Regions from separate parts of the Pseudomonas sp. PDM25 genome, predicted to be linked through region 1. Evidence: riboswitches for the same ligand, from Rfam matches in the RefSeq annotation. Region 1 holds a riboswitch; the other holds the start of a gene.
What was found. Region 1 has a riboswitch for cobalamin ahead of cobO (cob(I)yrinic acid a,c-diamide adenosyltransferase). Riboswitches for the same ligand answer to the same signal wherever they lie in the genome.
Positions count from the first base shown of each region.

Region 2: linked by a shared signal. The riboswitch ahead of KW848_RS13575 (CbtB domain-containing protein) and the one ahead of cobO (cob(I)yrinic acid a,c-diamide adenosyltransferase) in region 1 are both predicted to bind cobalamin.

Region 1 is NZ_JAHUWL010000007.1:13,666-25,538, reverse strand. Features, by position in the region: gene cobD (threonine-phosphate decarboxylase CobD) at 1-340, opposite strand, end outside; gene cbiB (adenosylcobinamide-phosphate synthase CbiB) at 333-1,241, opposite strand; gene bluB (5,6-dimethylbenzimidazole synthase) at 1,238-1,888, opposite strand; gene KW848_RS14465 (cobyrinate a,c-diamide synthase) at 1,885-3,285, opposite strand; gene cobO (cob(I)yrinic acid a,c-diamide adenosyltransferase) at 3,296-3,907, opposite strand; cobalamin riboswitch at 3,987-4,218, opposite strand; gene KW848_RS14455 (hypothetical protein) at 4,373-4,957, shown strand; gene KW848_RS14450 (sorbosone dehydrogenase family protein) at 5,027-6,340, shown strand; gene KW848_RS14445 (O-methyltransferase) at 6,458-7,111, opposite strand; gene KW848_RS14440 (C40 family peptidase) at 7,127-7,663, opposite strand; gene KW848_RS14435 (C40 family peptidase) at 7,828-8,475, opposite strand; gene hda (DnaA regulatory inactivator Hda) at 8,702-9,406, opposite strand; gene KW848_RS14425 (AI-2E family transporter) at 9,637-10,710, opposite strand; gene KW848_RS14420 (DUF2066 domain-containing protein) at 10,749-11,810, opposite strand.
Region 2 is NZ_JAHUWL010000006.1:266,894-278,766, reverse strand. Features, by position in the region: gene cobM (precorrin-4 C(11)-methyltransferase) at 1-300, opposite strand, end outside; gene KW848_RS13585 (cobalamin biosynthesis protein) at 384-797, opposite strand; gene KW848_RS13580 (CbtA family protein) at 794-1,501, opposite strand; gene KW848_RS13575 (CbtB domain-containing protein) at 1,513-1,716, opposite strand; cobalamin riboswitch at 1,837-2,066, opposite strand; cobalamin riboswitch at 2,322-2,537, shown strand; gene cobW (cobalamin biosynthesis protein CobW) at 2,636-3,697, shown strand; gene cobN (cobaltochelatase subunit CobN) at 3,701-7,564, shown strand; gene KW848_RS13560 (ATP-binding protein) at 7,714-8,712, shown strand; gene KW848_RS13555 (VWA domain-containing protein) at 8,715-9,371, shown strand; gene KW848_RS13550 (phospholipase D-like domain-containing protein) at 9,397-11,043, shown strand; gene KW848_RS13545 (NADH:flavin oxidoreductase/NADH oxidase family protein) at 11,149-11,873, opposite strand, start outside.

The DNA.
Region 1 (11,873 bases):
GCACTTCACGCACGATGTAGCCATTGCGGCGCCACGCTTCGGCGTGTTCGGCGTAACACGGCGAGAGCACGCCGACCTTGCCCGCCCGGCGCAATCGCGGCAGCAACTGGATCGCCATTTGCGAGCCGGCCACCGGCAGCACCTGAGCGGCGCCGTAATAATCACAGGCCGCCTGCTCCAGGCCGTCATCGGTTTCCGGCAAACGCGCCCAGGCCCGCAACGGAATCTCCGGGACCGGAAACGGCCAGGGCGCGAGGCCGCTGGACAGGTCGAGCCACTCAGCTTCGGCGATGCCGTATTCGAGCGCCGCCTTGCGTAACCGACCACCGTGCTCAAGCATAAAATTCAGCCCCCACGCAGAGGATCAGCAACCATAACCATACCCCGCGCTGGACCAATTGCCAGCCGCGGTCGATGGAGTCGGCGTCCGCCGGTTCGCCTTCGCCCAATGGCGGACGCTGATGCAGTTCGCCGTGATAAATCGCCGCTCCACCCAACTCGACACCGAGCGCTCCGGCACCGGACGCCATCACCGGGCCCGCATTCGGGCTGTCCCAGGTCGGGCCCTGGGTGCGCCAGCATTTCAGCGCCAGACGGGTTTTGCCCAGCAGCGCGTAGGTCAATGCCACCAGGCGTGCTGGAATATAGTTGAGGACATCGTCGATCTTTGCAGCCGCCCAGCCGAAACGCTCGAAGCGCTCATTGCGGTAGCCCCACATCGCATCCAGCGTGTTGCTCAAACGGTAGAGCACCACGCCAGGCGCGCCGGCCACGGCAAACCAGAACAGCGCAGCGAATACCGCATCGCTGCCGTTCTCCAGCACCGATTCTGTAGCGGCGCGGGCGACTTCGGTTTTATCCAGTTCGCTGGTCTGGCGGCTGACCAGATAACTGACACGTTTGCGCGCCTCGTCCAGATCATCACTGCGCAGCGCCTTGGCCACCGGCTCGACGTGTTCACCGAGACTGCGCATGCCGAGGGCGCAATAGAGCACCAGAATCTCGACGATCCAACCGACATAGGGCGCCCAGGAAAACGCCGTGGCCAGCAGGGTCAGCGGTAACACCGCGATGACCCAGGCAGTGACACCATGACTGCGCCAGCCGCGACCTTCACCGTTGAAACGTTGCTCGATGCGGTCGGCAAAACGGCCGAACGCCACCAGCGGATGCCAGCGTTTGGGTTCACCCAGCAGCGCATCCAGCGCAACCGCGGCGACACTCAACAACGCCACACTCATTGACTCACTCCCCAATAATTTTCATACAGCAGCTCACTGAGCGGACGCGCCTGCGCCCAGCCTTCGAGTACCAGCATCGGCGCCGGATAGAATTCCTTGACCGGCCCCAGGCAAAGAACGGCCAAGGGCTTGGCTCCGGCGGGCAAACCCAGCAAGTCCGCCAGTGCTTGCGGCTCGAACAGCGAGACCCAGCCCATGCCCAATCCTTCAGCGCGGGAGGCCAGCCAGAGGTTCTGAATCGCGCAGGATAGCGAGGCCATGTCCATTTCCGGCATCGTGCGACGGCCGAAGATATGACGCTCGCGATCATCCATCAGCGCCGCGACCAGCACCTCGGCGCAGTCGTTGATGCCTTCGACTTTCAGCTTCATGAATTCGTCGGTGCGCTCGCCGAGGGCTTCGGCGGTGCGGATGCGTTCTTCTTCCACCAGTGACTGGATCTTGCCGCGCAGGGTTCGATCGCTGATGCGGATGAACCGCCAGGGCTGCATCAGGCCGACACTCGGCGCCTGATGCGCGGCTTCGAGCAGGCGCCGCAGCAACTCGGGCTCGACCGTGCCACCGCTGAAATGACGCATGTCGCGGCGTTCGCCGATGGCTCGGTAGACCGCTTCGCGTTCGGCTTGGCTGAATGCGTTGTCAGTCATGGCCTCTTCGCGAGCAAGCCCGCTCCCACAGTGGAAGGTGTGCTGCCTGAAGAAACGCGGCCCCCTGTGGGAGCGGGCTTGCTCGCGAAGGCGGCCTCAAGGTCAGGCGCAAACAATGCGGCAATCGCCGAAGGATTGGACGGAAAATAAAAGTGCACATAAGAAGCCGTCATCCGCCCCTCACGATAAACCGCCTCCGCCCCACGCCCACCATTCGGGCTCAGCCCACGAGCAATCGGCTCAAGTTCAGTGCTGGTCAACGAATGGTGATAGGTGTGCCCACGCAACAAACCTTCTGGCAACTCGACTGCCTGCAACGCCAACGCGGCCAGACGCTTTTGCATCACCGCATCCCCCGCCAGCAAGCCGACCAGTTCAGCACGAGTGCCCTCGACATCGGTCAACGAATCGAGCAGATACAGCATGCCGCCGCACTCGGCCAACAACGGTTTACCCGCCGCATGGTGAGCGCGGATGGCGGCCAGCATCGTGGTGTTCTGTGACAGCGCTACATGGTGCAATTCGGGATAACCGCCCGGCAGATAGAGGCTGTCTGCCTCCGGCAATTGCGCGTCACGGATCGGTGAGAAAAACGACAACTCGGCGCCCATCGCTCGCAGCAAATCCAGGCTTGCACCGTAGGTGAAGGCAAACGCTTCGTCACGGGCCACGGCGATACGCACACCGGCCAGCAACGGTTCTGCAGCGATCACATCAGGCGCGGCGAATTCCACCGCCGGTGGCAGCGCGACCTCGCAACTGCTGGCCAGCGCATCGGCCGCTGCATCGAGACGCAGGTCAAGATCGTTCAACTCACTGGCCTGAACCAGCCCGAGATGCCGACTCGGCAATTCGATCCCGGTTTCCCGGGACAAGGCGCCGTACCAGCGCAAGCCTTCAGTGAGGCTGCCTTCCAGTAATTGCGCGTGACGCAGGGTGCCGACGCGGTTGGCCAGCACACCGGCAAACGGCAAGTCCGGCTGATACTTTGCCAGCCCCAACGCCAGTGCGCCAAAGGTCTGGGCCATGGCAGTGCCGTCGATCACACCGAGCACCGGCACACCGAAGTGCCGCGCCAGATCAGCACTCGACGGCGTGCCGTCGAACAGCCCCATGACGCCTTCGATGAGGATCAGATCGGCTTCGCCGGCGGCTTCCCACAACAGCCGACGACTTTCCTGCTCGCCGACCATCCACATGTCCAGTTGATACACCGGCGCACCGCTGGCGCGCTCGAGAATCATCGGGTCAAGAAAGTCCGGGCCGCATTTGAACACGCGCACTTTGCGCCCCTGATTGCGATGCAAACGGGCCAGCGCGGCGGTGACGGTGGTCTTGCCCTGACCGGAGGCCGGTGCGGCAATCAATACCGCCGGGCATTGACGATGGCTATTCATAAAGTGCAGCTCACAACTCGACGCCTTTTTGCGCTTTGATCCCGGCCTGGAACGCGTGCTTGATCACGCCCATTTCGGTGACGGTGTCGGCCAGCTCGATCATCTCCGGCTTGGCGCCGCGACCGGTCACCACCACATGCTGCATCGGCGGACGGGCCTGCAAGTCGCTGAGCACCTGATCGAGATCCAGATAGCCGTGCTTGAGTGCAATGTTCAATTCATCCAGCACCACCAGGCCGATCGACGGATCACGCAGCAATTCGCGCGACACCGCCCACGCGGCTTCAGCGGCGGCGATGTCACGCTGGCGATCCTGGGTTTCCCAGGTGAAGCCCTCGCCCATCACATGAAAACGCACCTGTTCCGGGAAGCCCCGGAAGAACAGTTCTTCGCCGGTGCTGCTGCGCCCCTTGATGAACTGCACCACGCCACACTGCATGCCGTGGCCCATGGACCGGGCGAGCATGCCGAAGGCCGAGCTGCTTTTGCCTTTGCCGTTGCCGGTCAGCACCAGCAGCAGGCCGCATTCATTCGGGGAATTGGCGATGCGTTCGTCGATCACGGCTTTTTTGCGCAGCATGCGCGCCAGATGACGTTCGTCACGATCGGGGGTATCAGTCATGGGGAGCTCTCCGTTGAGGCTGGATAACGGCGGGCAGGCACAAGAATAGACGGCAAGAAGCCTGGCATCGCCCACCGTGATGCCGCTGGATGGATCAGGCCGGTCTCCGGGCTCATGAGCGGCGATTTGCCTGACTGCGCGCCTTCCCATGTCGACGACACAGTGGCTCAAGGCGCAGCCTTCACTCATTTACCGTTGCGGGGGCAGCGCCGGGATCATGGCTCTTCGTCGCTTGAAGAGAGTCACTCACCGGCTTCCCTGTTTCACTCTGTCGACCAGGGTCACAGAGCACCTGAAACAAGCCGCGAAGGTTAGAGGGTTGGGGATGGAGCGTCAATTGAAGACGGGCAGCCTGCGAGCGAATAACTGCCGCCGATCAATTATCTGACGCCAATCTTGTGCCACACTCTCAGCAGTGATATCAAAGAGCCACAATCTCACAACACAATAACAAGGGTGAGCCACATGCAAGGCATGATCATCAGCAATCCGAAGCTGGAATTCCTGCGCCCGGTGCTGGAACGCTGGTTTGACTGTATCGACCGCTACAACGCCGTGCGCGGCGATAATGACACGCCTTACTGGTACGACGAAAAAGCCAACCTGAGCCTGCTTTCCGCCGCGGCCTGGATGGCGGAAATGGTCACGTTGCAACAAACACCGACCCGCAAACAGGTCGAGGAAGGCGAACGCAATGGCCGCGCCGATCTGTTTATCGCGACCAGCGAAGAACGCGCTTACCTTCAGGCGACGCAACGCTGGCCACGCGTCAACAGCCTGAACCTGACTCAAGCATTGCAGGACATCACCAGCGAGGCCAAACGCATCAGCTACGCCAGCGACCTGAAACTCGGCTGCCTGTTCGTTGCGCCGCAAAAAGCCCAACATAGCGCCACCCCGGAAGAACTCCAGGACATGGTCGACGATCTGCAAAAAGAACACACCTGCGCGGTGGCCTGGTACTTCCCCTATGCCTATCGCAAGTTGCGCAACGAAGCCGGCAACTATCACCCCGGCATAGCCGTGCTGTTCAAGGAAGCCCGCGGCTGACCGGTTGAACCATCGCGCACCTGCGCTTCTCTATTGATTAGGTCAATGCATTCATTAGGGAAGATCAGCATGCGCAAGCCCCCGCTCGCTCTCGCCATCGTGCTCGCCGGAGGGCTTGCGGCCTGTGGTGAAACCGCCAGGCTGCAAGTCTCCGACGGCACCGGCCCATCGCCCAAGCTGCCAGAACCGAACAAGACCCTGATCCCGACGGTGAACATCGCCCCGGCGATTGGCTGGCCGGACGGTGCGAAACCCATCGCCGCGACAGGCACTCAGGTGGCGGCATTTGCCGACGGTCTCGATCACCCGCGCTGGCTCTACGTATTGCCCAACGGCGACGTCTTGGTCGCCGAAACCAACGCACCACCCAAACCCGATGACGGCAAAGGCGTTCGTGGCTGGGTCATGGGCAAAGTCATGGGCCGTGCCGGCGCCGGCGTACCGAGCCCGAACCGCATCACGCTGCTGCGGGACAAGGACCACGACGGCATCGCCGAAACCCGCACGGTGTTCCTGGAAAACCTCAACTCACCCTTCGGCATGACCTTGGTCGGCGATGACCTGTACGTCGCCGACACGGACCGCTTGCTGCGCTTCCACTATGAAAACGGCGAGACGGCAATCAAGTCGCAGCCGATGAAGGTGATCGACCTGCCGGGCGGCACGCTGAATCACCACTGGACCAAAAACGTCATCGCCAGCAAGGACGGCAGCAAGCTGTATGTCACCGTGGGCTCGAACAGCAACGTCGGTGAAAACGGTATGGATCAGGAGGAAGGTCGCGCGGCAATCTGGGAAGTGGATCGCGCCACCGGCAACCATCGAATCTTCGCCTCGGGGATTCGCAATCCAAACGGGCTGGCCTGGGAACCCCGGAGCGGCGCATTGTGGACGGCGGTCAACGAGCGCGACGAAATCGGCAGCGATCTGGTGCCGGACTACATCACGTCAGTGAAGGACGGCGGGGTCTACGGCTGGCCTTACAGTTATTACGGTCAGCACGTCGACGTTCGCGTCGAGCCGCAAAACCCCGGCCTAGTGGCCAAGGCCATTGCGCCGGACTACGCGGTCGGCCCGCATACCGCCTCGTTGGGCCTGACGTTTGCTGAAGGCAACAGACTGCCAGCGCAATTCAAGGAAGGAGCATTCATCGGCCAGCACGGCTCATGGAACCGTAAACCGCACAGTGGCTACAAAGTGATTTTCGTACCGTTCAGCTCAGGGAAACCGAGCGGGCCGCCGATGGATGTGCTCACCGGTTTCCTCAACAACGAGGAAAAAGCCATGGGCCGGCCGGTAGGCGTGGTGATTGACCGGCAGGGTGATTTGTTGGTGGCGGATGACGTGGGCAACAAGGTGTGGCGGGTTTCTGCTACCCAATAACTGATACTCACATCACTTGTGGGAGCGGGCTTGCTCGCGAAGAGGTCATGACATTCAGCATCTTTGTTGACTGTTACACCGTCTTCGCGAGCAAGCCCGCTCCCACAATAACCGCGCTCAACGCTTGCGACACAGCGTGAGGCCATCCCCCAACGGCAACAACGACAAATCCACACGCGAGTCATCCTTCAAGGCGCGATTGAGCGCCTGAATGGCCCGGGTGTCTTCGCTCTCGGGATTGTCCTCAAGCACCCGACCACTCCACAGCGTGTTATCAAACACCGCCAGACCGCCGACGCGCAGCAGTCGCAATGCGTGCTCCAGATAGCGTGGGTAGTTGGCTTTGTCGGCATCGATGAAGATCAGGTCGAATGACTCTGGCTGATCCAGCTGAGCCAGGGTTTCCAGCGCGGGGGCCAGACGCAGATCGATCCGCTCGGCAAGCCCCGCTTCCTGCCAGTAACGGCGCGCGGTGGCGTTGTAGTCACCGGGAATGTCACAGCAGATCAACGAACCGTCATCCGGCAATGCAGCCGCCATGCACAAGGCGCTGTAACCGGTGAAGGTGCCGATTTCCAGCAAACGCTTGGCACCGGTGAGTTTCACCAATAGCGCGAGGAATTGCCCCTGCTCCGGTGCCACCTGCCAGCGAGCCATGGGCAGCGCCTGGGTTTCGTCACGCAAACGCTTGAGTAACGGCGTTTCGCGCAGGGAAACGTCGAGCAGGTATTGATACAGGGAATCGTCGAGATTGAGTGTGCGAGCGGTCATGACAACCTCTGCCATTTAGGGATTGCGTGCCAAGTGCTCAGGTTGCAAGACGCGCTTGGCGCTCAGATAGGCTTTCTGCCAGTAAGCTTTGGACAAGCTATCGAGCTTCACCGTGCCACCGGTGGCCGGTGCATGGACGAAGCGACCTTCGCCGACGTAGATCCCGGCGTGACTGACCTGGGAACCGCCATTGGTGGCGAAGAAGATCAGGTCACCGGTTTGCAGGCCTTCCTTGCCCACGCTGGCCGCCTGCATGCTGATCATCTCGCGCGTGGTACGCGGCAGAGAGATGCCGGCGACGTCACGGTAGACATAACCGATCAGCCCGCTGCAATCGAAACCCGAATCCGGCGTGTTGCCACCCCAGCGATACGGCGTGCCCACCAGGCCGAGCGCGCGGAACAAGACGTCTTCTGCCTCAGGGGAGAATGCTTGGGAGGAACTGAAAATAATGGGTGCGCGAACCACCGGCGCAGGTGGCGGTGTACGGCTGGCGCAGGCGCTGAGCAGCGCTGCGAAGAACATGATTGCGAGGCGGGCCGACATCGACATATGCAGAGCATCCTGATCTGGCTGCGGCTTTTTCTGCAGGGGGCGCAGAAAAGAAAACCGCCTGCGCAGGACGCAGGCGGTTTGCCATCAATAATAGATCGGATTCTAGCTGCTACGCGGCAAACTTCAAGTAAGACTTTAAGTTCACCTTACAAAAAGTCCGCTTACTTGCGCGCCGTGACGATCGGGGCCGCAGTCGGTGCCATCGCGAGTGCGCGCTTGGCTTCGATGAAGGTCTTGCTCCAGTAGCTGTCGCCCAGGTTATCGATCCGGACACCACCGCTTTTGCGGCTGCTGGAATGGATGAACTGGTTGTCACCCAGGTAGATCCCGGCGTGACTGACGCGGCCGCGACGGCCATTGGTGGCGAAAAACAGCAAGTCGCCCGGCTCCAGCTTGCTGCGAGAAACCAGCGGAGCGTCGACGTTGATCATTTCGCGAGTGGAGCGTGGCAGGTTCAGGCCGGCTTCTTCACGAAACAGGTAACCGATGAAGCCGCTGCAATCAAAGCCAGCTTCGGAGGTGCCGCCGAAACGGTAACGGGTACCGATCAGGGACATGCCGCGTTCGAGGATGCTGTCGGCCAGAACCGGAAGCTGGTACGACTTGCCGCCGGCGAAGTCTGCCAGTTCTTTATCGGTGGCCGCTTCTTCCTGGAAAAGAGCTTGCTGATAAAGAGCGGAAGATTGAGCGGTAGCAGAATTTTTAACCTGCTGTTGTTGCTCTTGCTGGGACACTGGAGAGTGAGCAGCGCAACCGAACAACAGGGTGACGAGTGCGAGAGGCACGAGGGGTGCAAAGCGATTTAGCATGGGCACGACCGTGGCTGATAGTTCTAAAGAAGCCGAGACTATGCCTACTATCGACCTCATTTGCAAATTCAATCGATCTTTATGTGACTTCTTGGTTTCGCGTTTACATCTAAGCGCTTAAGCCCGTTTTAGACGTTCGCGCAGCCTGCAGCCCTGTAGGAAAGCGGAATTCTTGACGCCTGAAAGATGCCGAAACCCGCCAGGGCCTTGGCTTTACCGGCTTTTGTTACCAGCCAAGCGTTTCTTTCAGAAAGGGAATGGTCAGCTTGCGTTGAGCTTGAAGGGAAGCCTGATCGAGACGCTCAAGCAGCTCGAAGAGCGCACTCATGCTGCGCGTACCGCGGGTCAAAATGAAATGCCCGACTTCATCGGTCAAGTGCAGGCCGCGACGAGAGGCGCGCAGTTGCAAGGCACGCAATTTGTCTTCGTCGGAGAGCGGACGCATCTGGAAGATCAGCGCCAACGTCAGACGGGATTTGAGGTCTGCCAGCTTCACCGGCAGCTCACGCGGGGATGTCGATGCAGCGATCAGCAGACGTCGACCGCTGTCACGCAGACGGTTGAACAGATGGAACAACGCCTCTTCCCAATCCGCCCGACCGGCCACCGCCTGCAAATCATCCAGGCAGACCAGTTCGTACTGTTCGAGGTTGTCGAGGATGGCGATGCCGCGATCAAGCAGTTCGGCCAACGGTAAATACACCGCCGGCTCCCCCAATTGCTCGAAGCGCAGGCAGGCCGCCTGCAACAAGTGCGTACGCCCTACCCCGTCCTTGCCCCAGAGATAAATCAGGCTTTCGGTCCAGCCGGCGTCGGCTTCGCATAGCCGCTCGACATAGCCGAGTGCAGCGGCATTGGCGCCTGGATAGTAATTGATAAAGGTAGCGTCATCACGCAGACGCACACCTAGGGGCAGCTGAATCGGTTTCATGCTGACTGAACAGTTCCAAAGGAACCGTTAGTGGCCTCTGTGTAAAGTTTGCGAAGTTTATACCCGTGAGGCGGGTCGCACAATGCGACAGACCACAAGCAAAATCAAAGGTTTGCGTTAACACACTGGTTTTATGCCAGTTTCTTTGGCGGCGCATGTGACAGCCGCGTGAGGGATTCGGGTCAACCTGGCAATGAACCAGGCTGCCCGCGATGTTTGATCAGGCCCTCTTAAATCTCGGGCTCATCAACACCGCTGTACATATCAGAATCTTTATACAAATCATGCACATGGCGCACCAGCACCATGATCACCGCCGCCACCGGCAGCGCCAGCAGCACACCGGTAAAACCGAACAGCTCGCCCCCGGCCAGAATCGCGAAGATCACCGCCACCGGGTGCAGACCGATCCGGTCCCCCACCAGCAATGGCGTCAGCACCATGCCTTCCAGCGCCTGACCCACCATGAACACCGCGACGATTCCGATCATGGGATACAGATCGCCACCGAACTGGAACAGACCGGCAATCAAGGCAGCACCGATCCCGATAACGAACCCCATGTACGGCACGATCGCCGCCAGACCGGCAATCATCCCAATCAACAGCCCCAGTTCCAGCCCAACCAACATCAGGCCCGCCGCGTAGATCACGCCCAGCGCCACCATCACCAGCAACTGCCCGCGCACGAATGCACCCAGCACTTCATGGCATTCACCCGCCAGGATCACAACGCGCTCTTCGCGATCACGGGGCAGCAGACCGCGGATCTTCGCCATCATCAGGTCCCAGTCCCGCAGCAAATAGAAACTCACCACCGGGATCAGCACCAGATTCGCCAACCAACCGATCAGCGCCAGCCCGGAAGCCGTCGCCTGACTCAGCACGACCCCGACAATGTCAGTGGTCTGGCCCATGTGCTCGCTGATTGCCGCCTTGAGCTTGTCGAATTTCCAGAAATTATCCGAGAGTCCGAATTTCGATTGCGCCCACGGCAGTGCGGTGTGCTGCAACCAGTCGAGCATCTGCGGCGCCAATTCGTACAAGCGAAACAGCTGCTTGGCGAGCATCGGCACCAACACCACCAGCAGTGTCGTGAAGATCAAGGTAAACAGCGCAAACACCGCCACCACGCCCCACGTCCGAGAAAGGCCGGCCTTCTCCAGCCGATCCACCAATGGATCGAACAGATAAGCCAACAGCAGCGCCACCAGAAACGGCGTCAGGATCGGATGCAACAGCCAGACAAACACGCAGAGCAGAACCACCCCACCCAACCAGAACCAACGCCGCGTATCGGCCATGTACAACTCCATATGCATCTATATAAAGAAAGAAAAACTTACCAACGGAAACGCAATTGCGGCATCGGTGCCGGCGCTGGTGCTACGGCCGGAGCCGAACCGGCGGCGGCAGGTTGAACGGGTGCGGTGGGGGCTGGCGCCTCACCTGCAGGAACTTCCTGCAACCTGGCCAGCGACAATTGCGCCTTCAACTGTTCGGCGCTGCCATTGACCCGATAGAGAATCCGGTCGCCGTCGACACTTTGCAGGCGCGCACCAAACGGTTCCAGCAAACGCCCAAGCGTCGCGTAGTGTTCCAGGTTCATGCCCTGCACTTCGAGCAATTGTTCGCCCGAAGCACCCGGCTTGACGACAAACCGCGGCGCCAGACGCTCGCTGACCGCCAGCATCACCGCATCGGCCACCGCGGCCTGATCCGCGCCCTGCACGCTGCCCGCCTCCTTCTGGTCGCCGAGCCACAAATGCCACTTGGCCTGCCACTGTCCGCCCTCTTCACGGGCATGCACCGCGAGCAAGGCGTCAGCGCTGTAACGCTCCGATACCCCGCGCAGTGGCGTCGCGTCCGTACCTTCCAGATTCGGCGCAGTGGCGACGATCTGCTCACTCAGATCGGCCAGCGGCAGGCGCAGCGGCAGACCACGGTGTTGTGCTGCTCGACGTAGCGGTGCAGCACTGGCCTGGCCATCACCGACCAGGCTTGAACCCTCGGTGGAATCGTTCAACCACCAGCCGAGGATCGAAGGCCGGTTCGCCCCCCACAACGACAGCCCGGCACGACGCAACGCTTGCTCGGTGGAGGCTGGGTCGAAATCGACCTTCAGCACTTCCGGCGGGCCGGCGTCAAAGCCGTACTGACTGATGATTTGCTGCGGGTCCTTGCGCAGCGCCGCCAACCCGGGACTTTGCGCAGCCTTGGGATCGCCGGTCAGACGCAACACCAGCGTATCCAGCGCTTGCTGGGTCGCTTGATCGCGCACTTCCGGGGTTTGACCACTGACAGGCTGACGCACCTGATACAGATTTTTGACGGTTTCGGCATGACTCGCCAGGCTGACCAATGACATACAGCCGGCAAACAAAAATCTAGAAAAAAAACGCATGGAGGATTCCTGACGACAAGAGCGGCTGGAACAGGCCGCGTGAACCGGATTGAGCAAGGCTGT
Region 2 (11,873 bases), on a different contig from region 1:
GTCGAGTTCGCGCAGGTAGCGGATCTGCTCGCCAATCGCACCATAAAGACTCGGATCGCCGGAGTGCACCCGGGCCACGTCCTGGCCCTTGGCATGGGCGGATTTGATCAGCTCGATGATCTGTTCCAGGTGCAGTTCGGCGCTATTGACCACCTGTTCGGCGCGATGGCCTTCCAGCACGGCGGCGGGCACCAGAGAGCCGGCATAGATGATCACCGGGCAGCTGCGAATCAGCCGTTGGCCTTTGACGGTGATCAGTTCCGGGTCGCCGGGACCTGCGCCAATGAAGTAGACGGTCATCGTCGGTTCCTGTGAGAAAAAGGGGCAGGGCAAGGCTTCAGATGAAGATTGCTCATGATCGATGGCGGGGATTATCGAGGATTTTATGCAGCGCAGGCCAATGCCAAGGTGGCCTGGGCATATTTTTGTCGTGGAATCAGCAATTTTGCCGGTGCCTGGGCCAGTTGTTCGGCCAGGGCCAGGGCGGCACTTTCCGCTACGCCGTAGCAGCCGGTGCGCTCGAACGCGATGTCCGAGCGGTGACTGAGTTGCGGTTGATAGCCGGCCAGTTGTTCGCTGCTGAAGTACATCAACGGTAACTCAAGCTGTTCGGCCAGTTCGATCAAGCCAGGTTCTTCGCGCTTCAGGTCGATGCTGGCCAGGGCCTTGATCTGGTGAAGTTCGATTTTATGAGCCTGTAACGCCTGATCGAGCAGCGCCCGCAGCGTGCTGACGGGGCAGCCGCGCTGGCAGCCCAGGCCGACCACTAAGGTCGGCGCTGTGCTGATCTCGGTCATGCGTGGTATTGACCATCGCTTTTGCGGCGGAACAACCAGGCACTGATCAGGCCCAGGGCCAGCCAGAATGCCGCGTTGGTCAACTGCGAAGCGATTTTGAACTGAGCTTCCAGGGCTTGCGGAGCCAGCATCGAGTGGACTTCCGGTTGTGGTGCGCCGATCACATGAGGAACGGCCAGGATGGCCACCCCGAGCACTTTCATCAGCCAGTGACGGCTGAACACGATCAATGCGATGCCGACCGCGGTGGAGGCAGCCGTGCCGATCCACCAGATCTGCCGTTGTGCCAAATCAGCGGCGGCAGTGCCTGGCAGCTCAGGCGGCAGACCGAGGGTCGGTGCCAGCACGAACGTCGCGTAACCAGCCAGTCCCCAAAGCAGGCCCTGGGAGGTTTTGGTCGGTGCGCGCAAGGTGTAAAGACCGGCCAGCATCAGGGCGAAACCGACCGCTACCACCAGGTTACCGCCGGTGGTGGACAGCACGCGCTGCCAGCCGTCTTCCGGCTCCCAGGCCTCAGCATCGTGGGTGTGAGCGGCGACAGCACCTGCGGCGTGTTCGTGAACTTCAACCGCGGCGGGCTCGGATTTTTCGTAAGTCTCGGCCTGCAGGATCAGCGGAGCCACCCAGAAGCTTTGCAGCAAGGTCAGCAACAGGGCGGCCAGCAGCCCGGTGAACCCTGCGGTTTGCGCGATACGCTTGATCATGTTGGCTGGTCTCAATGACACGGGAATGCAGAGCTGTGGCGGGTATCGTGAGCGGCGTTGTGCACCGCTTCTATGTGCGAGAAACCGGCGAAATACACAAGGCTGGCACCCAGGATCGACGCACACACGGCGGCGGTCAGGCGTTGAGTCAGGGTATTGGTAGTGCTGGCGGTGCTCTTATCGGTGTTGCTGCCGGTGCTGCTGATGATCGACATGGCGCTTCCCTCTGGTCTGTCAGCGGGTGATATAGAGCGCATGGAAGACCCCTGCGAGTCGGGCACGCAGAGGTTCAAACAGCGCCCGCCCACCGCGGGTTTGTTATTTAGTGATCGTAATGGTCACTTTGTGTTGCGGGCCGGTCTCCGGGCTCACGAGGGGCGCTGGCTTTCGCCTTGACCTGCAAGCATCACCTTCCCATGCCGAACTGCTGGCACAGTGGATCTGACGCTTCGCTCGCTTACCGTTGCGGGGGCAGCACCGGACTGACATGGCTTTAGAGTAAAGCACATGATTCACCGGTTTCCCGTTTCACCCTGTGAAGGGCACCCATAACAAGGCGTGTAGGAGAGCATGGGCGGGGGTTGGGCGTCAATTGGCAAGGGTTCTCGTTTGAGCTGTGGTGAGGGAATTATCTGTGGTGAGGGGATTTATCCCCGTCCGGCGACGAAGCCGTCGCAAGACCTGCTTGCGGGGTATGCCTGAGGACATGCAGGGGGCCGCTTCGCAGCCCAACGGGGATAAATCCCCTCGCCACAGATAACCCCCCTCACCACAGGGACCGCGATCAGCCCAAGGACATTGACCCGCCCCCACACGATGCGTAGCCTTGCGCTTTCGAGGTTCTTCGGCGTCTGCCGAAGCTAAGAAGGGAACGCGGTCGATGCCGCGGCTGCCCCCGCAACTGTGAACGGTGATGTTCGCTGCCACGCCACTGCAAACCCTGTGCAACGGGTTCGCGGGAAGGCGCAGCGAATGCCAGGCCCACCAGCCCGGCACACCGTCAGCCAGGAGACCTGCCTCGACACAGATTCTCACTACAACCGGGCGGGGTGATCCGGTGGCGGAACTCTTGCGCGCGCCTCCGTCGCAGCGATTGTCGTCCCGTATGCCCGCCACCTTGCCAAAGGGCATCCGATGAAAACACTGGCCAAACTCCCCGTCACCATCGTTACCGGCTTCCTCGGCTCGGGCAAAACCACCTTGCTGCGGCACATGCTCGACAACGCTCAGGGCCGTCGCATTGCGGTGATCGTCAACGAGTTCGGCGAGCTGGGCATCGACGGCGAAATCCTCAAGCAGTGCTCCATCGGTTGCACTGAAGAGGAAGCCAACGGCCGCGTCTACGAACTGGCCAACGGCTGCCTGTGCTGCACCGTTCAGGAAGAGTTCTTCCCGGTGATGCGCGAACTGGTCGCCCGTCGCGGCGAGCTCGACCACATCCTCATCGAAACCTCGGGCCTGGCCCTGCCAAAACCGCTGGTACAAGCCTTCCAGTGGCCGGAAATCCGCAGCGCCTGCACCGTTGATGCGGTGATCACCGTGGTCGACAGCCCAGCGGTCGCCGCCGGCACCTTCGCGGCTTTCCCGGACCAGGTCGATGCCCAGCGCAAACTCGACCCGAACCTGGACCACGAATCGCCGCTGCACGAACTGTTCGCCGACCAACTGGCCAGCGCCGACCTGGTGATCCTCAACAAGGCCGACCTGATCAGCCCTGAAGACCTGGCTCGCGTGCGCCTGGAAGTCGCCGAAGAACTGCCGCCAGCAGTGAAAATCATCGAAGCCAGCAGCGGTCGCGTACCACTGGACGTGCTGATCGGCCTCGGCGCCGGTTCCGAAGAGCACATCGACAGCCGTCACAGCCACCACGACCATCACCATGAAGGCGAGGAAGATCACGACCACGACGCCTTCGATTCCATTTCGATTGACCTGCCGCAAGCCGACGAAAGCCTGCTGCTGGACGTGCTGACCCAACTGGTGGTCAAGCACGGCATCCTGCGGGTCAAAGGCTTCGCGGCAATTCCGAACAAGCCGATGCGCTTGCTGATCCAGGGCGTGGGCACACGTTTCGACAAGCACTTCGACCGGCAGTGGGGCGCCGACGAAGCGCGTACCACGCGCCTGGTGTTGATCGGTCAGGAGCTGGACGCCACTCTGCTTGAAGCGCAATTGCGCGCTGCGCTCAGCGTTTAAGCCATGCACCTGCTCAGGACCCAGCCCGGCGGTTTCGTGTCGGATGACAACATTGCCGACCTTGGACAAACCCCCGCCGAGCTGGTGATCCTGTGCAGCGGCGACTCCAGCCTGGCACTGCTCGCCGAGGCGGCGCAGCAGTTGCCCGACGATTACCCCAGCGTGCGCCTGGCCAATCCGATGCAGGTGCAGAATCACGCCTCGGTCGACCTGTATGTCGACGAAGTGCTGCGCCACGCCAAGGTGATTCTGATCTCGCTGCACGGCGGTATCGCCTATTGGCGTTACGGCGTCGAGCGTCTGGTGCAACTGTCGGAGCGTGGTGTGCAGCTGATTCTGGTGCCGGGCGATGACCGCCCGGACCCGGAACTCAGCGACCTGAGTACGGTGGACGCGCAAGACCGCGATCGGCTCTGGCAGTTTCTGCGTCAGGGCGGCATGAGCAATGCCCTGGATTTTTTCCGCTGCCTTGCCAATCGTTGGCTGGATCGCGACTACGCCTGGGCCGAGCCGCAAACCCTGCCGCGCACGGCGATCTACCACCCGCACAAAAGCCCCGCTGAACTGAAGGATTGGCAAGCCGACTGGCAGGCCGGTCAACCGGTGGCGGCGGTGCTGTTCTACCGCTCGCATTTGCAGGCGGCCAACACCGGTTTTATCGATGTTTTCTGCCAGCGTTTGCAGGCCGCGGGGCTGAACCCGTTGCCGATTGCTGTGGCCAGTCTGAAAGAGCCCGGCTGCCTGACGGTGGTCGAGGACTGGCTGGATGAAGTCGAGGCCGGCGTGATTCTCAACACCACCGGCTTCGCCCAATCCAGCCCCGAAGCGCCGCATTTGCGACCGTTTCGCCGCAACATCCCGGTGATCCAGGCGATCTGCGCCCAGGACAACGAGCCCGGATGGCGCGCCAGCGAACAAGGCCTCGGCCCGCGTGATCTGGCGATGCACATCGCGCTGCCGGAACTGGATGGGCGGATCATCAGCCGACCGATCAGCTTCAAAGACCTGGCCTGGCGCAGCGAGCGCAGCCAATCCGATGTGGTCTGCTATCGGCCTGCACCTGCGCGCATGGATTTTGTCGCTGAACTGGCGCGACGCTGGATCGATCTGGCGCGGGTGCCCAACGCTGAAAAACGCATCGCCCTGATCCTCGCCAACTACCCGACCCGCGACGGGCGCATCGGCAATGGTGTCGGCCTCGACACTCCAGCCGCGGCGCTGAACATCCTGCGTGCGCTGCATAAAGAAGGTTATCCGCTACCCGCCGAATTGCCCGACACAGGCACCGCGTTGATCCAGCAATTACTCGGTGGCGTCAGCAACGACCTCGACACCCTCGACCAGCGCCCGTGTATGCAAAGCCTCGCGCTGGACGACTACAACCTGATGTTCAGCGCCTTGCCCGAATCCAATCGCCAAGCCGTGCTGGAACGTTGGGGCTCGCCCGAAAACGATCCGATGTTCCGTGGCGGGCGGATGATGATCGCCGGGCTGCGCTTTGGCCTGACCTTCGTCGGCATTCAACCGGCGCGGGGTTATCAGGTCGATCCGAGCGCGGTGTATCACGACCCGGACCTGGTGCCGCCTCACGGTTACCTGGCGTTCTATTTCTGGTTGCGTAACACCTACGGCGCCCACGGCGTGATCCACGTCGGCAAGCACGGCAACCTCGAATGGTTGCCGGGCAAAGGCGTCGGTCTGTCCGAGCATTGTTGGCCGGATGCGCTGCTTGGACCGCTGCCGAACATCTATCCGTTCATCGTCAACGATCCGGGCGAGGGCGCCCAGGCCAAGCGCCGCACGCAGGCGGTGATCATCGATCACCTGATGCCGCCGCTGACCCGCGCCGAAACGTACGGCCCGTTGCGCAACCTCGAACTACTCGCCGACGAGTATTACGAAGCGCAATTGCTCGATCCGCGCCGTGCCCGGGAATTGCAGCGCGACATCCTGCAACTGGTGCGCGAGACGCAGATCGACCGCGAACTGCAACTGGACGAAAAACTCGACAGTGATGCCGATGCGGCGATCTGGCTGCCGCGTCTGGACACCTATTTGTGCGACCTGAAAGAGTCGCAGATCCGCGACGGCCTGCATGTGTTTGGCGAGTCGCCGACCGGGCGCTTGCGCATCGATACCTTGCTGGCGTTGTTGCGCATTCCGCGGGGCGATGGGCGCGGTGCGCAATCGAGTCTGCTGCGGGCCTTGGCCAAGGCGTTCTCGTTGGGCTTCGATCCGCTGGATTGCGCGCTCGCCGAACCTTGGACCGGGCCACGTCCGATTGAACTGCAAACCCTCACCGATGAAGCCTGGCGCACAGCCGGTGATACCCGTGAACGCCTGGAACTGTTCGCCGCTCAACTGATCTCGCAGACGTTGAATACCGAGGTCGAGCCCGGCCCCTGTGGGAGCGGGCTTGCTCGCGAACGCGGAGTGTCAGTCGACATTGATTTGCCTGATCCACCGCTTTCGCGAGCAAGCCCGCTCCCACAGGAGGCGGGTTGGACCGAAGTGAGCGCCATCATCGACAGTCTGCGCGAAGTTGTCGCGCCACGGCTGGACGCCTGCGGCCCGGCGGAAATGCGCGGTCTGCTCGATGCCCTCAGCGGCCGCTTCGTGCCGGCCGGCCCCAGCGGTGCGCCGAGTCGCGGACGGCTTGACGTGCTGCCGACCGGGCGCAACTTCTACTCGGTGGACGTGCGTAACCTGCCGACCACCACCGCGTGGCGTATCGGTTTCCAGTCGGCCAACCTGATTCTTGAGCGACACCTGCAAGACCACGGCGATCACCTGCGTCAGCTCGGCTTGTCGGTGTGGGGCACTGCGACCATGCGCACCGGCGGCGACGACATTGCCCAGGCCATGGCGTTGATGGGCGTGCGCCCGGTCTGGGCCACGGGCAGTCAGCGGGTCGACGACTTCGAGATTCTGCCGCTGAGTCTGCTGGACCGTCCGCGTGTGGACGTGACCTTGCGCGTCTCCGGATTCTTCCGCGATGCCTTTGCTAATTTGATCCGTCTGTTCGACGCCGCCGTGCAAGCGGTCGCCGCGCTCGATGAGCCAGACGACCTCAACCCCCTGGCCGCCAAGGTGCGTGCCGAGCGCGAAGCGTTAATGCAATCGGGGCTGGATGAAGACGCGGCCAAGCGTCAGGCCGGTTGGAGAATTTTCGGCGCCAAACCCGGGGCTTACGGCGCGGGCGTGCAGGGCGCCATCGATGGTCGTCTGTGGCAAAGCCGTGACGATCTGGCCGAGGTTTATCTGAACTGGGGCGGCTACGCTTATGGCGGTTCTGACGAAGGCACTGCGGCGCGAGAACAGTTCGCTCAGCGCCTGAGCCAGGTGCAGGCGGTGCTGCAAAACCAGGACAACCGTGAGCACGACTTGCTCGATTCCAACGATTATTACCAGTTCCAGGGCGGCATGCTCGCCGCCGTGGAAAGCCTCAGTGGTGAAGCGGCGGCCAGTTACCATGGCGATCACAGTCAGCCGGATCTGCCGAAGATCCGCACGTTGAAGGAAGAGCTGAACCGGGTGATTCGCTCGCGGGCAGCCAATCCGAAGTGGATCGACGGCGTGAAGCGCCACGGCTATAAAGGCGCGTTTGAACTGGCGGCGACGGTCGATAACCTGTTTGCCTTCGACGCTACAACGCAGTTGATCGACGATCACCAGTACGCATTACTGGCGGATGCCTATTTGCTGGATTCGGCGACCCGGGATTTTGTTCGTGAGCATAATCCGCATGCGTTGCGCGACATGACCGAGCGGATGCTTGAGGCGCAACAGCGGGGGATGTGGAAGGCGCCGGGCGAGTATCGCGAGGCGTTGGAGAATTTGTTGCTGGACATCGAAGAAGACAGCTAATGCGCCGCAGAATCCTGTGGGAGCGAGCCTGCTCGCGATATCGGTCGACCAATCAATATTGATGTCGATTGATCCACCGCTATCGCGAGCAGGCTCACTCCCGCAAGGTACAAAGTGTGCCTGCTACCGACCATGACCGAGTATTTAAGATGACTGACACCCCCCATTTCCCGCTCTCCGCCGTGGTCGGCGCCGACGATCTCAAACTCGCCCTCTACCTGACCGCCATCGACCCGAAAATCGGCGGCGTACTCATCGAAGGCCCCCGCGGCATGGCCAAGTCAACGCTGGCCCGTGGCCTGGCGGACTTGCTCGCCAGCGGCCAATTCGTCACCTTGCCGCTCGGCGCCACCGAAGAACGGCTGGTCGGCACCCTCGACCTGGACGCCGCCCTGAGCGAGGGGCGCGCACAGTTTTCCCCCGGTGTACTGGCCAAGGCTGACGGCGGCGTGCTCTACGTTGATGAAGTCAACCTGCTGCCCGATCACCTGGTGGACCTGCTGCTGGATGTGGCCGCCAGCGGCACCAACCTGATCGAGCGGGACGGCATTTCCCATCGGCATTCGGCGAAGTTCGTGCTGATCGGCACCATGAACCCGGAAGAGGGTGAGCTGCGTCCGCAACTGCTCGACCGCTTTGGCCTGAACGTCGCCCTCAGTGGTCACACTGCACCGACCGAACGCGGCCAGATCATCCGGCGCCGGCTGGATTTCGACAGCGATCCCCACAGCTTCTGCGCCGAATGGGAAGGCCAGCAGCAGTCGCTGCGCGAACGTTGCCAGAAAGCACGCAGCGCACTGGCCAGCATCCCACTCGACGATCATGCGCTGGCGCAGATTACCGAGCGCTGCTTTGCTGCCGGTGTCGACGGCTTGCGGGCCGACCTGGTCTGGTTGCGTGCCGCGCGTGCCCACGCGGCATGGCGTGGGGTGAATGCAATCGCCTTGGAAGACATCGACGCCGTCGCCGAGTTTGCCTTGCGCCATCGCCGCCGCGAGCCATCGCCACCAGCGCCGCAACAGAGCCAGCCGCCCTCTACGCAAAATGCCAACCCGAGCGAAGGCCAGGGCCAATGGGGTGAAATGCCCGCTCAAGCGCTCCCGGTCGGCGCACGACGTGACGTGCCGAGCTGGCCAAAAAAGCCCTAGGCATTCGCCCTCGATTTGACGCGGGGGCGAATGCCAGACCCCGCGCCGGACGACTGGATAACGGCAAACAGGGTAAACGTCACGCGGCACGCAGCGGCTCGATCAATTGGCCCGGCACCTTGCTGAACGGCCGTCCGCGTCAACGCGACGATGTGTTGTTTCACCTGCGCACCCGCTCGCCCCACGAACTGTGGCTGGTGATCGTCGACGCCTCGGCTTCGACGCGTCGCCATCAGGCGTTGAGCGATGCCAAGGGCTTGCTCGCGCAACTGTTCGACGATGCCTATCGCCAGCGTGCACGCCTGGCGTTGCTTACGGCCAGTGGTCATGTGCCGAAATGGCAAGTGCAAGGGTTGAAAGCCTCCGCGGGTTTGCGCGACTGGCTTGATGGGCTGGGAGCGGGCGGGGGTACGCCGTTGCTGGCCGCGCTGGGTGAAGCGCGGCGTTGGCTGGCGGTCAGGCAAAAGCGTTTTCCGGCGGAACGGCAGCGCTTGTTGCTGGTGACCGATGGCCGATTGAAGGACTGGTCGATGTTGCCGGCGCTTGATTGTCCGGGGCTGCTGATCGACATCGAACGGGGGCCGATTCGGCTTGGACGGTCTAAAGTCTTGGCTACCGAGTTGCAGGCCGAGTATCGACATATCGATGATATGGAGTGAGCCGAAAAAATCACAGGAGTGAGTCATGCGCGTTCTAGCCGCCAACCTTCAGGACGATTTCCGCGTCAAAGCCTACGCCGGCACCAATGGCGTGCTGTTGGCTATGGACCTGGCCGAACACCGGCGCAAAGGCCTCTTGGGTTTCGCCATCGAAAAGCAGCAAGGCCCAAAGCCCTGGCTGTTCCTGTTCAACAGCCTGACCTTCCCCGGCAAGGTGCATACCTTTCCCCAGTTTCACGCCACCCCCAGCGATATTGCGCCATTACAGAAATTTCGCTGGGCCGATTACGCGGTCAATCCGGGGATGACGATCCATTACCGAATCCACCTGGCCTACGGCAGCGTTGATGCGCCGCAACTGGGTGAGTTCCTGGAAGTGACGGTCACCTCCGACAATGGGCAGCCGAATAATCAAAGCGTGATCTTCAATCGCGCAGTCGCGGCCAGTCAGGCGTTCCAGCGCAAGTTTCCCGAGCTCGACGCGCTGATCAGCGCCAACAAGAACCTGCCCATCGAAGCCTGGCCGGATATCCCGCGGCAATGGTTGGAAAACGGTTTGCTCGGACATTTGCTGGGGTTTATCGAGCGTGCGGTGGATGACCAGTGGGCGCTGGACATTGCCATTTACGAGTATGAATTGCAGGCCATTGTCGATGCGGTCAATGCCGCGTTCGAACGTGGGGTAAACGTTCGCGTGCTTTATCACGCCCAGCCGGGCGATGAAGACACCACCATGAACGAGGCCAGCCTGGAAAAAATCCCGGCAGAGAACAAGCGCGGGCGAGTCACCCATAACATCTTCCACAACAAGTTCATGGTGCTGAGCCGGCTCGACGCGGCAGGGCAGCGTCAGCCGGAAGCGGTGCTGTGCGGCAGCACCAATTTCACGCCCAACGGCGTTTACCGCCAGGCCAACGTGGTGCATGTGCTGGACGACACGCGCATCAGCGCCAGCTATCTGCACACCTTCGAGCAGGTCTGGGCTCACCCGGCGGATGTCGATGCCACCCGAAACTGGCTCACGCAAAACAACCCGATGGATTCGCTGCAACCGATGTTCGCCGGCTTCTCACCCCGCTCGGGCCAAGGGGATCTGCAAGCGTTTGTCGAGATCATCAACGCGGCGAAAAAAGACGTGCTGTTCGTCACCGCATTCGCTTTGCCCGACGACATCCTGAACGCCTTGCTCGGCTTGCCCCACGACGACATTTTGCGTTACGGCCTGCAAAACACCGCCAGCCGTATCACCGGTTTCCACGCCGACCGTACCGCCGAATTCGCCGCCACCGCGCTGCTCAACACCGGGCTGGAAGGCTGGCTTCGAGAGAACATGAAAGGCCAGAAGGGCAACCTGCTGGTGCACACCAAAGCCGTGGTGACGGACTTCACCAGCGATGCGCCGACGATCATCAGCGGCAGCCACAACCTCAGTGCCGCGGCCAGCAATGGCAATGACGAAAACTACCTGATCATTCGCGGTGATACCGATCTGGCAGACCGTTATGGTCTTGAACTGCTGCGGTTCTACGAGCATTACCGCTTTCGCTACTTCGCCCGGAAACTCGCGCTCAAGCAGGTCCAGCCGTTGGCGGCGGATGACAGCTGGACCGATGACTATTACCTCGACGGGGATTTGCGCCAGCTATCCAGATTGCGTTTCTCCGGACGGTAAACACCCCCCTTGTGGGAGCGGGCTTGCTCGCGAAGGCGGCCTTACAGTCAACAATAATGTTGTCTGGCACTCCGCTTTCGCGAGCAAGCCCGCTCCCACATTGGATCACTTCATTCCCATCGCCTGCCGATACTGGCGAGTCCGCCGGGCGATGTACACGCGGTCGAGAATCAACGCCCATAGCGCCGATACGTCGGGACGGGTCTTGCGCCCACGGCTCAGGCGATTGAGCTGGAATTTCACGACGGCCATGCTCGCCAGTGCTGCCAAAGGTTTGCGTTTCCAGCGAATCGGCGGCAGTTGCGGGTGACTGTTCTGACCTTCGCGCCAGCGTTTGACCAGTTGAGGTTCAATCGCCAGTGCTGTGCCGATTCCAGCCATGGCGATGCCGCTGTCGAGCACCTGTTCGACGATCGCCAGGCGTCGAATCCCGCCGGTCACCATCACCGGCATGTTCGCCACACTGGCCAGCTCACCGGCCATTTCCAGAAAGTACGCTTCACGCGCCAGGGTCCGACCATCCCGGGCCTCGCCTTGCATGGCCGGGGCTTCGTAGCTGCCGCCGGAGAGTTCCAGCAGATCGATCGATTGGTCATTGAACCACTGAATCACTTGCCGGGCATCGTCGGCATCGAAGCCGCCGCGCTGGAAATCCGCGGAGTTGAGCTTCACCGCCACGCAAAACTGCGGCGATACAGATTTGCGCACGGCGCTGACCACCGCCAACAACAAGCGCGCGCGATTTTCCAGAGAACCACCCCAACGGTCGGTTCGGCGGTTGGTCAAGGGCGAGAGGAACTGGCTGATCAGATAACCGTGCGCAGCATGAA